Linked DNA regions of Frondihabitans sp. PAMC 28766. The protein of the gene in region 2 interacts with the protein of the main gene of each other region in a pairwise test. Links are inferred from orthologs where the notes say so. Each region holds a gene or a part of one and is shown on either strand. Other genes may lie near its edges.

The links. Proteins that work in one complex are often made in the same cells at the same time.
Region 1: the proteins of eno (region 2) and rpe interact in binary tests that used the Escherichia coli proteins (3 or more experiments, as listed by UniProt). The link is inferred for Frondihabitans sp. PAMC 28766 from one-to-one orthologs.

Annotation. Positions count from the first base shown.
Region 1 is NZ_CP014513.1:2,686,462-2,691,605, reverse strand. The notes cover bases 928-3,702. They hold rpe (ribulose-phosphate 3-epimerase), read left to right. Parts: upstream 928-1,869; coding sequence 1,870-2,535; downstream 2,536-3,702. Other genes in these bases: hisG (ATP phosphoribosyltransferase), read left to right, coding at 2,857-3,702; AX769_RS12930 (phosphoribosyl-ATP diphosphatase), read left to right, coding at 2,541-2,804. Outside these bases: more of hisG, read left to right, coding at 3,703-3,735; imidazole glycerol phosphate synthase subunit HisF, read left to right, coding at 3,738-4,544; hisI (phosphoribosyl-AMP cyclohydrolase), read left to right, coding at 4,573-4,983; AX769_RS12910 (anthranilate synthase component I), read left to right, coding at 4,976-5,144. UniProt on the Escherichia coli protein: Catalyzes the reversible epimerization of D-ribulose 5-phosphate to D-xylulose 5-phosphate.
Region 2 is NZ_CP014513.1:1,777,405-1,782,722, forward strand. What follows is about bases 758-3,706. They hold eno (phosphopyruvate hydratase), read left to right. Parts: upstream 758-1,566; coding sequence 1,567-2,847; downstream 2,848-3,706. Other genes in these bases: AX769_RS08675 (septum formation initiator family protein), read left to right, coding at 3,102-3,704. Also shown: AX769_RS08680 (DUF501 domain-containing protein), read left to right, coding at 3,740-4,300; AX769_RS08685 (S8 family serine peptidase), read left to right, coding at 4,306-5,318. UniProt on the Escherichia coli protein: Catalyzes the reversible conversion of 2-phosphoglycerate (2-PG) into phosphoenolpyruvate (PEP). It is essential for the degradation of carbohydrates via glycolysis.

The DNA of each region.
Region 1 (5,144 bases), 910 kb from region 2 along the record:
CACGCAGCCGGCCGACTCGGTCTACAACCGATTCCGCGGAGTGACGCCCGAGCCGGGCGCCAGCGCGCTGCTCGGCGGCGCTCGGTTCAAGGTGCTCGCCGCGCGACGGGCGTCGGTCCCTTCAGACGCGCTGACGCCCGGCGCGATCGTGCTCGACGGCAAGCGGGTGCTCGTCGGCACGGGCACGACACCGCTCGAGCTCCTCCAGGTGCAGCCCGCCGGCAAGAAGGCGATGGCGGCAGCCGACTGGCTGCGGGGCGTGACGGATCGCGGGGGGCTGCAGTTCGACCCGGCGACTCACGACGACGACGGTCGCGCCTCGGCCGGCACCGGCATCGGAGTCGCCCAGTGAGCGGCATCCAGCCCGCGCGCCAGGTCGCGTTCGACGTCATCCGCGCGGTGGAGCACGACGACGCCTACGCCAATCTCCTCCTGCCGCAGCGCATCCAGCGCGCCCGCCTGTCGCCGCAGGATGCCGGGCTCGCCACCGAACTGACCTACGGCACCCTGCGCATGATGGGCTACTACGACCGGGTGCTCGAGATCGCCGCCCGGCGGCCCACCTCCAAGATCGACCCCGCGCTGCTCGACGTGCTGCGCCTGGGCTCGCACCAGCTGCTCGCAACCCGGGTCGCCGTGCACGCTGCCGTCGACGAGTCCGTCTCGCTGGCCCGCGAGGTCGGCAGCCGGTCGGGCACCGGGTTCGTCAACGGCGTCCTCCGCACGATCACGCGGTCGACGCCGGAGGAGTGGCACGAGCGCGTCCTCGAGGCCACGACGAGCGCCGACGAGCGCCTCGCCGCCGACTACTCCCACCCGGAGTGGATCATCCGTGCGTTCCGCGGCGCCCTCGCCGCCGAGGGGCGCGCCGACGAGCTGGACGAGCTGCTCGCCTCCGACAACGTTCCGCCGCGAGTGAGTCTCGTGGCGCTGCCCGGGCTGGCCGACCCCCGAGACGTTGCGGGGGCGGACGCCGGGCGGTTCTCGCCGATCGCTGTCACCGCACCGCCCGGTGATCCTGCCGCCCTGCACCTGGTCCGCGACGGAAAGGTTCGAGTGCAGGATGAAGGTTCGCAGCTGGCCGCGCTGGCTCTGTCGCGTGTCGTGCCGATCGTCACCGGCGAGAAGTGGCTCGACATGTGCGCCGGCCCCGGCGGCAAGGCGGCACTGCTCGCGGCCGAAGCCCGCCTCGGCGGCGCCTCGCTCGTCGCGAACGAGCTCGTGTCGGCCCGAGTGGGGCTCGTGCGGCAGGCCCTGGCGGCGTCAGGGGCGGACGACGTCGAAGTGCGGCAGGGCGATGCGACGCTGATCGGCGCGGCCGACCCTGAGACGTACGACCGCATCCTGCTCGACGCCCCCTGCACCGGGCTCGGCGCCCTGCGTCGGCGCCCCGAGGCACGCTGGCGCAAGCAGCCGCGCGACGTCGCCGAGCTCACCGGGTTGCAGGCACGACTGTTCGCTTCCGCACTTGCGGCGCTGAAGCCGGGCGGAACCCTCGCCTACGTCACCTGCTCGCCGCACACGGCCGAAAGCCGCGCCATCGTCGACTCGGGCCTCAAGAGGTGGGCTCGCGATGGTGGTCGCGCTGTCGAGCTGCTCGACGCGACGGAAGTGCTCGCGGCGATCGCCACGGCCCCCTCGATCTCGGCCCGGGCCCCTTCGCCCAGCTCTGGCCGCACCGCCACGGCACCGACGCCATGTTCGTCGCCCTCCTGCGCAAGCGCCCCTAGCCCCCACCCCGCCCGTTTTACCTATAGGTAAGCCGCTGCCGCACAGTTATTTCTGTGCGGCAACGGCTCGCCTATAGGTAAAACGGAAGGGGCAGCGGAGGGACGACGGGCGGACGAACGGGGCCGATAGGCTGGTCGCGTGCCGATCCGCATCAGCCCCAGCATCCTGTCCGCCGACTTCGCCAACCTCGAGCGAGACCTGAACCGCATCAGCACGGCCGACCTCGTGCACGTCGACGTGATGGACAACCACTTCGTGCCGAACCTCACCCTCGGCCTGCCGATAGTCGAGCGCATCCAAGAGGTCAGCCCCCTGCCCCTCGACGTTCACCTCATGATCGACGACGCCGACCGCTGGGCCCCGCGCTACGCCGAGACCGGCGCGTTCTCGGTCACCTTCTCGGCCGAGGCCGCCGCGAACCCCCGCCAACTCATCAAAGACATCAAGAGCGCAGGATCGAGGGCTTCCGTGGCGATCAAGCCCGGCACGCCCATCGAGCCGGTGCTCGACTACCTCGACGAGCTCGACATGATCCTGGTGATGACGGTCGAGCCCGGTTTCGGCGGCCAGTCGTTCATCGACGAGACCATGCCCAAGCTCCGCGCGGCACGCGCGGCAATCGACGACTCGGGCCGCGACGTGTGGCTCGAGGTCGACGGCGGCATCAACGACGCCACGATCGTCACGGCGATCGAGAACGGCGCCGACACGATCGTCGCCGGCAGTGCGGTCTACGCCAGCGACGGCACCGACCCGAACGAACGCATCGCGGCACTTCGCCGGGTCGCAGCGACGGTAGCGTAGTCGACGTGAAATCCTTCGACGACCTGTTCACCGAGCTCTCCGCCAAGGCGATCGAGCGCCCCGAGGGCTCCGGCACGGTCGCAGAGCTCGACGCGGGCGTGCACCAGATCGGCAAGAAGATCGTCGAAGAGGCCGCCGAGGTGTGGATGGCCGCCGAGTACGAGGGCGACGTCGCCACCGCCGAAGAGATCTCGCAGCTGATCTACCACGTGCAGGTGCTCATGGTCGCGAAGGGCCTGACGCCGGCCGACATCTACCGACATCTGTGAGCTGACACTCTCGACACCCCCGCAGCTCACCTCATAACAGAATCGGTACCCCATGCTCCGCGTCGCAGTCCCCAACAAGGGCTCGCTCTCCGAGACCGCCAGTCAGATGCTCGCCGAGGCCGGCTACTCCGGCCGCCGCGACCCCAAGTCGCTCTACCTCGCCGACGAGCGCAACGGCGTCGAGTTCTTCTACCTCCGCCCGCGCGACATCGCGACGTACGTCGGCTCCGGCGCGCTCGACGTCGGCATCACGGGCCGCGACCTCCTGCTCGACTCCGGCTCCAGCGCCACCGAGGTGTCGGCGCTCGACTTCGGCTCGTCGACCTTCCGCTTCGCCGGGCCCGCGGGCGAATACCACGAGCTGACCGACCTCGAGGGCGTCAGGATCGCGACGAGCTACGCCGGCCTCGTCGGCGCATTCCTCGAGAGCCACGGCGTCCACGCCCAGCTGATCGGCCTCGACGGCGCGGTCGAGAGCGCCGTGCAGCTCGGTGTGGCCGACGCGATCGCCGACGTGGTCGAGACGGGCACGACGCTGCGCGCCGCCGGTCTCGAGATCTTCGGCCCCGTCATCCTGCGCTCCACCGCCGTTCTCATCTCGCGAGCGGGCGCCGCCACCGGCCCCGAGGCGGACGAGACCGCAGGATCCGACGTGCCCGGCCTCGATGTCCTGCGCCGCCGCCTGCACGGGGTCCTCGTCGCGCGCCAGTACGTGATGATGGACTACGACCTGCCGGTCAAGCTGCTCGACGAGGCCACCCGCATCGCGCCCGGTATCGAGTCGCCGACCGTCGCCCCGCTGCACGACCCGGAGTGGGCCGCCGTGCGGGTCATGGTCAGCCGAAACGACATGAACCAGATCATGGACGCCCTCTACGACCTGGGTGCCCGCGCGATCCTGGTCACGCCGATCCACGCCGCGAGGCTCTGACCGTGGCCGGGCCCGGCGAGACGATCGCCGGCACTGCGCACGGCGATTCCACTCTCGCCGTCCGCGTCATCCCGTGCCTCGACGTCGCCGCCGGCCGCGTCGTCAAGGGCGTCAACTTCCTGAACCTCCGCGACGCCGGCGACCCGGTCGAGTTGGCGAAGACCTACTACGAGCAGGGCGCCGACGAGGTGACCTTCCTCGACGTCACGGCGACGGTCGAAGAGCGCGCGACGATGTACGAGGTGGTGGCCGCGACGGCCGAGCAGGTCTTCATCCCGCTGACCGTCGGCGGCGGGGTGCGCTCGACCGACGACGTGGCGCGCCTGCAGGCGTCGGGGGCCGACAAGGTCGGTGTCAACAGCGCCGCGATCGCCCGCCCCGAGCTGCTCGGCGAGATCGCCGACCGCTTCGGCGCGCAGGCGCTGGTGCTGTCGCTCGACGTCAAGCGATCGTCGCGCACCCCGTCGGGCTTCGTCGTGACCACTCACGGCGGCCGGCACGAGACAGCGCTCGACGCCGTCGCCTGGGCCCGCGAGGCCGTCGAGCGCGGGGCCGGAGAGCTGCTCGTCAACTCGATCGACGCCGACGGCACCAAGCGCGGCTACGACCTCGAGCTGGTGCGGCTGATGCGCGAGAACAGCTCGGTGCCGGTCATCGCATCCGGGGGCGCAGGCTCTCTCGACGACTTCGCGCCGGCGATCCGGGCGGGAGCGGATGCTGTGCTTGCGGCCAGTGTGTTCCACAATGGAGAACTGACGATCGGCGAGATCAAGAAGAGCCTCGCCGCGTCGGGTGCCGTCGTCCGCTGACGCGGCACCCCGAGACGAAGAAGACATCATGACCGAGCAGCTCACCCGCGCCACCGTCGAGCCCGTCATCGAGCGAGCCGCGTTCGACGGGAAGGGCCTGCTGCCCGCCATCATCCAAGAGGCGTCGACCAAAGACGTCCTGATGATGGGCTGGATGGATGCCGAGGCGCTCCGCCGCACCCTGACCGAGGGCCGGGTCACGTTCTGGTCGCGGTCCCGCCAGGAGTACTGGCGCAAGGGCGACACCTCCGGGCACGTGCAATACGTCCGCGGTGCCGCCCTCGACTGCGACGGTGACACCCTCCTGGTGACCGTCGACCAGATCGGAGCCGCCTGCCACACTGGTGAGCACGCCTGCTTCGATGTCGACCCCCTGGCGCCCTTCACGGGCGCCGACGCAACGATCGGCTCTTCCCATGACCACCTCGTCAATGACTGACACCGCGACTCCCACTGCCCCCACCAGCCGCTCCGGCGAGCCGCGCTCGACGACCCGGCCCGAATTCGACGCCCTCCTCGACGGCCATCGCGTCATCCCGGTCGTCCGCAGCCTCTACGCCGACGGCGAGACGCCGGTCGGCATCTACCGCAAGCTGGCCG
Region 2 (5,318 bases):
TAGCAGAGCACGCAACCCGATTCGCGCTCTGCCGGTTGAAGCGATGGGGCGGGAGGGGTGCCCGCCCCCATCGAGTCCGGTGTGTCGGGCCGGCGATGATGCGTGCCGGTCGGGATGAATCCAGCGTACATGAAATGTCACATTCCCACAAGCCCGAATCGACAGGAAGGGCCCGCGGGTCTGAAAGACTGGTGCCCATGCCCACCTCCGTCAATCCCTCCCGCGGCATGCGCGACTTCCTGCCGGCCGACAAGCGTCGCCGCGACCTCGTGCTCGACGTGATCCGGTCGACCTACCGCTCGTTCGGCTTCGACGAGATCGAGACCCCCGTGGTCGAAGACAGCTCGCGCCTTCACGCGGGCCTCGGCGGCGACAACGAGAAGCTGGCGTTCGCCATCATGAAGCGCGCACTGAGCATCGACGACCTGAAAGAAGCCGAGGCTCCGCTCGACCTGGCCGACCTCGGCCTCCGCTTCGATCTGACCGTGCCGCTGGCCCGCTTCTACGCGAGCCACCGGGCCGAGCTGCCGACGGTGTTCCGTTCCATCCAGATCGCTCCCGTCTGGCGGGCCGAGAAGCCGCAGAAGGGCCGCTACCGCCAGTTCGTGCAGTGCGACATCGACATCATCGGCGAGCCCGGGGCGATGGCCGAGATCGAGCTCCTGAACGCGACGTCGGCTGTGCTCGACCGGTTGGGGCTGGAAGGCACCACGATCCGCATCAACGACCGTCGCATCCTGCTGTCTCTGCTCTCGCACTGGCGGGTGCCGCTCGAGCGCTTCGACCACGCCCTCGTGGTCATCGACAAGCTCGACAAGATCGGGTCGACGGCGTCGTGGGCGAGCTGGCCGAGATCGACGTGCCGACGGAGGGCATCGCCGAGCAGCTGCGGCAGCTCGAGGCGGCCGACTGGTCGGTCGGCGAGGCTGGCGACGCCGGCGAGGTACCCGCGTGGCTCGACGCCGAGGCCTTCGCCGATCTCGTCGCGCTGCGCGACGCCCTGCCCGACGCGCGGCTCGAGTTCTCGCCGACCCTGGTGCGCGGCATGGGCTACTACACGGGCACGATCTTCGAGGTCGCGCACCCCGACTTCGGCTACTCGCTCGGGGGCGGCGGGCGCTACGACGGCATGATCGGCCGATTCCTGGGCCAGGACGTGCCCGCGGCCGGCTTCTCGCTCGGCTTCGAGCGGCTCGTCGACCTCGTGACCCTCGAGGCGCAGGATCACGGGGGCCTCGCCGTGATCTACGACCGCGGTCTCGACCCGGTCGATCTCGTCCGGCTGCAGGGCGAACTCGTCGCCGACGGCCGCCGGGTGCGCCTCGAGCGTCGCGCGAAGAACTTCTCGAACCAGCTCTCGACCCTGGCGGGGGCGGGCTACACGCACTTCGCGGCCGTCCGCGACTCCGGCGTCGCAGCCGGCGCCCTCGAGATCCGCGAGCTCTCCTAGCGGGTCCGCCTCAAGATCGTGACGAGCCCTGTGGACAACTCATTTCCCGTTCACCTCGGTGACTAGGATTGACGCGGGCTCCGGCCCACACTGACAGACGATCTGAGGAGTAATCCGTGGCAGCAATCGACGCCGTAGGCGCTCGCGAAATCCTCGACTCGCGGGGCAACCCGACGGTCGAGGTCGAAGTCCTTCTCGACGACGGCGTCGTCGCGCGGGCTGCTGTGCCCTCGGGCGCATCGACCGGCGCATTCGAGGCGTACGAGCTGCGCGACGGCGACAAGGCGCGCTACCAGGGCAAGGGCGTGCTGAAGGCCGTCGCTGCCGTGATCGACGAGATCGGCCCCGAGATCGAGGGCCTCGACGCCACCGATCAGCGCGTCATCGACAAGGCGATGATCGACCTCGACGGCACCGAGAACAAGAAGCGCCTCGGCGCCAACGCCATCCTCGGCGTCTCGCTCGCCGTCGCCCGCGCCGCGGCCGACTCGGCCGACCTGCCGCTGTTCCGCTACATCGGCGGCCCCAACGCGCACACGCTGCCCGTGCCGATGATGAACGTCATCAACGGCGGCTCGCACGCCGACAGCAACGTCGACATCCAGGAGTTCATGATCCTGCCGATCGGCGCCTCCTCGTTCTCCGAGGCGCTGCGCTGGGGCACCGAGACCTACCACGTGCTGAAGAGCGAGCTGAAGTCGAAGGGGCTGTCGACGGGTCTCGGTGACGAGGGCGGCTTCGCGCCGAACCTGGACAGCAACCGCGCGGCTCTCGACCTGCTCGTCGAAGCCATCACCAAGGCCGGCTTCACGCCGGGCAAGGACATCGCGCTCGGCCTCGACGTCGCGTCGAGCGAGTTCTTCGAGAACGGCTCGTACACCTTCGAGGGCGGCACGAAGTCGGCCGAGCAGATGTCTGCCTACTACGAAGAGCTCGTCGCGGCCTACCCGCTCGTCACCATCGAAGACCCGCTCGACGAAGACGACTGGGAGGGCTGGGCGCACCTCACGAGCGTCATCGGCTCGAAGACCCAGATCGTCGGCGACGACCTGTTCGTCACCAACCCGACCCGTCTCGCCAAGGGCATCGAGAACGGCGCCGCCAACGCGCTGCTCGTCAAGGTCAACCAGATCGGCACGCTGACCGAGACCCTCGACGCCGTGGCCCTCGCCCAGCGCTCCGGCTACAAGACCGTCATGTCGCACCGTTCGGGCGAGACCGAAGACACCACCATCTCCGACCTCGCGGTCGCGACCGACGGCGGGCAGATCAAGACTGGTGCCCCGGCCCGCTCCGAGCGCGTCGCGAAGTACAACCAGTTGCTCCGCATCGAGGAAGAGCTCGGCGAGGCGGCCGTTTATGCCGGCCGCTCCGCCTTCCCGCGTTTCCAGAGCTAGCCGCTCGTCGCACTCGCTGCACCCGAAGGCCCGTTCCGCACCGCGGGGCGGGCCTTCGGCGTTCGCGCGCGCGTCTGCTCCTCCCCCTTGCGAGATGATTCTGCGTGCGTCACTCGGCGATCCCCGGCGAGACCCGCGTGGTTTCACGGCGGGCCCTCTGCACGCTCTCAGGCGCCAGGTGAAAAAACTCCTCGAAATTGAGAGGAGGGCACGTCGCGCCGCCCTCGCGCGCACCGGTCGCCTATCGTCAGAACATGGCGAGCAGCGACGACACGAGCGACAAGGGCGAGAGCCAGGGGCGCACCCGCCGCGTGCCGGTCAGTCTCCCCACCATGGAAAGCGCCGCCGGCGGCTGGTTGCGGGCGTCGCGGTTCTCCGGCTTCAGCCTGCTGATGCTCATCATCATCGTGCTGTTCGTGATCGTGCTCGCCCCGAGCCTTCGCACGCTCATCCAGCAGCAGCAGCAGATCTCGTCGCTGCAATCGCAGGTACAGAAGCAGAAGAGCGACGTCGGCGACCTCAAGAGCGACGTCGCCCGCTGGAACGACCCCGCCTACATCGAAGCGCAGGCCCGCGACCGGCTCCTCTACGTCTACCCGGGCGAATACAGCTACCTCGTGATGGACCCGACCGCCTCGTCGGGCACCACCGCGACCACGACGCCGCAGGGCTCGCAGATCAGCAAGACCATTCAGACGCCGAAGGTCGACTGGGTGCAGGCGATGACCTCGTCCGTGCTCGACGCCGGCCTCACGAACCAGCCGGCGTCGAAGCTCGTCGCACCCGACATCTCGGGCGCGACCAAGCCGTCGGGCACCAGCACTCCGGCCGTCGGCACCTCGGGCACGGGCAAGTAGGCCGAGGCCTGTGGGGCCGGTATCGTAGAGGGCTCATGAGCACGCCACCCTTCGCCCCCGTCACCGAGCACGACGTCCGCGTCGTGACCGCTCAGCTCGGGCGGCCTGCGCGCGACGTGATCGGCATCGCGGCGCGCTGCATCTGTGGCAACCCGACGGTCGTGTCGACCAAACCGCGGCTCGCCGACGGCACGCCCTTCCCGACGCTCTACTATCTGTGCCACCCGGCGGCGACCGCTGCGATCTCCACCCTCGAGGCGAACGGCGTCATGGCCGAGTTCACCGAGATTCTGGCATCCGACGACGCTCTCCGGCTGCAGTACCACGCCGCTCACGACGCCTACCTCGCCGACCGCGAGAGCATCGAGCACGTGGCCGAGATCGCCCACGTCACGGCGGGCGGGATGCCCGAGCGGGTGAAGTGCCTGCACGCGCTGGCGGGCCACGCGCTCGCCGCAGGCCCTGGCGTCAACCCGTTCGGCGACCTGGCGCTGGCTCGTGCCGCGTGGGATCCTGCGGTCTGCTCGTGCGTCGACTACGGTCTCGACACCGCACCCGACGCCAGCACGACCGCAATCGCACGGTCCGAGGGCTGACGCCCGTGCGTCGCCCCGTCGCCCTGCTTGCCTTCGCGGCCGTGCTCGCGATCGTGCTGCTGCAGGGCGGGGTGCTCGGCGCCGAGCGGGCCTCGGCCGACGACATCCGCAGCCGCGAGTACTGGCTGCAGAGCTACGGAATCCAGCAGGCCTGGTCGACGACCGAGGGCAAGGGCGTCACGGTGGCCGTGATCGACACGGGCGTCGACGGCAGCGTGCCCGAGCTGCAGGGCGTGGTCACCGGCGGCACGGACTTCTCGGGTCACGGGTCGGCCAACGGCGAGACGCCGATCGACGAGGACTCGTCGCACGGTACCCTCGTCGGCTCGATGCTCGCCGGGCGCGGCACCGGGCCCGACAGCGGTGTGATCGGCGTCGCCCCCGAGGCGAACCTGCTCTCGATCTCGGTCGGCTTCGGCGCGACTGCCGTCGACCCCGACGACCAGATCGCCAAGGCTGTCGTTTGGGCCGTCGATCACGGCGCGAGGGTAATCAACATGTCGCTCACGCGCAACACGCTCGACTGGCCGCCCAGCTGGGACAAGGCGTTCCTCTATGCCGCCCAGCACGACGTCGTGGTCGTCGCGGCCGCCGGCAACCGCGGGTCTGGCACCGACGAGGTGGGCGCACCTGCCACGATGCCGGGGGTGCTGGCGGTCGCCGGCGTCGACCAGAACGGCAACGCGAGCTACGACGCGTCGAGCCAGGGCATCACGATCGGCGTTGCGGCGCCGAGCGAGGGCCTCGTCGGGGCGGGCCCCGGCGGGCAGTACCTGCTGTGGCAGGGCACGAGCGGTGCGGCCCCGATCGTGTCCGGCATCGCCGCGCTCGTCATCGCCGCGCATCCCGGCATCTCGGCCGACGATGTCATCCAGCGGATCATCTCGACGGCGACGCCCAAAGGATCGCCCGTGCCCGGGCCGATCTACGGGCACGGCCTGGTCAATGCGCAGGCCGCGGTCACGGCGAAGGTCGCGCACGTGACGACCGACCCGCTGGGCAGCCTCTCCGACTGGAT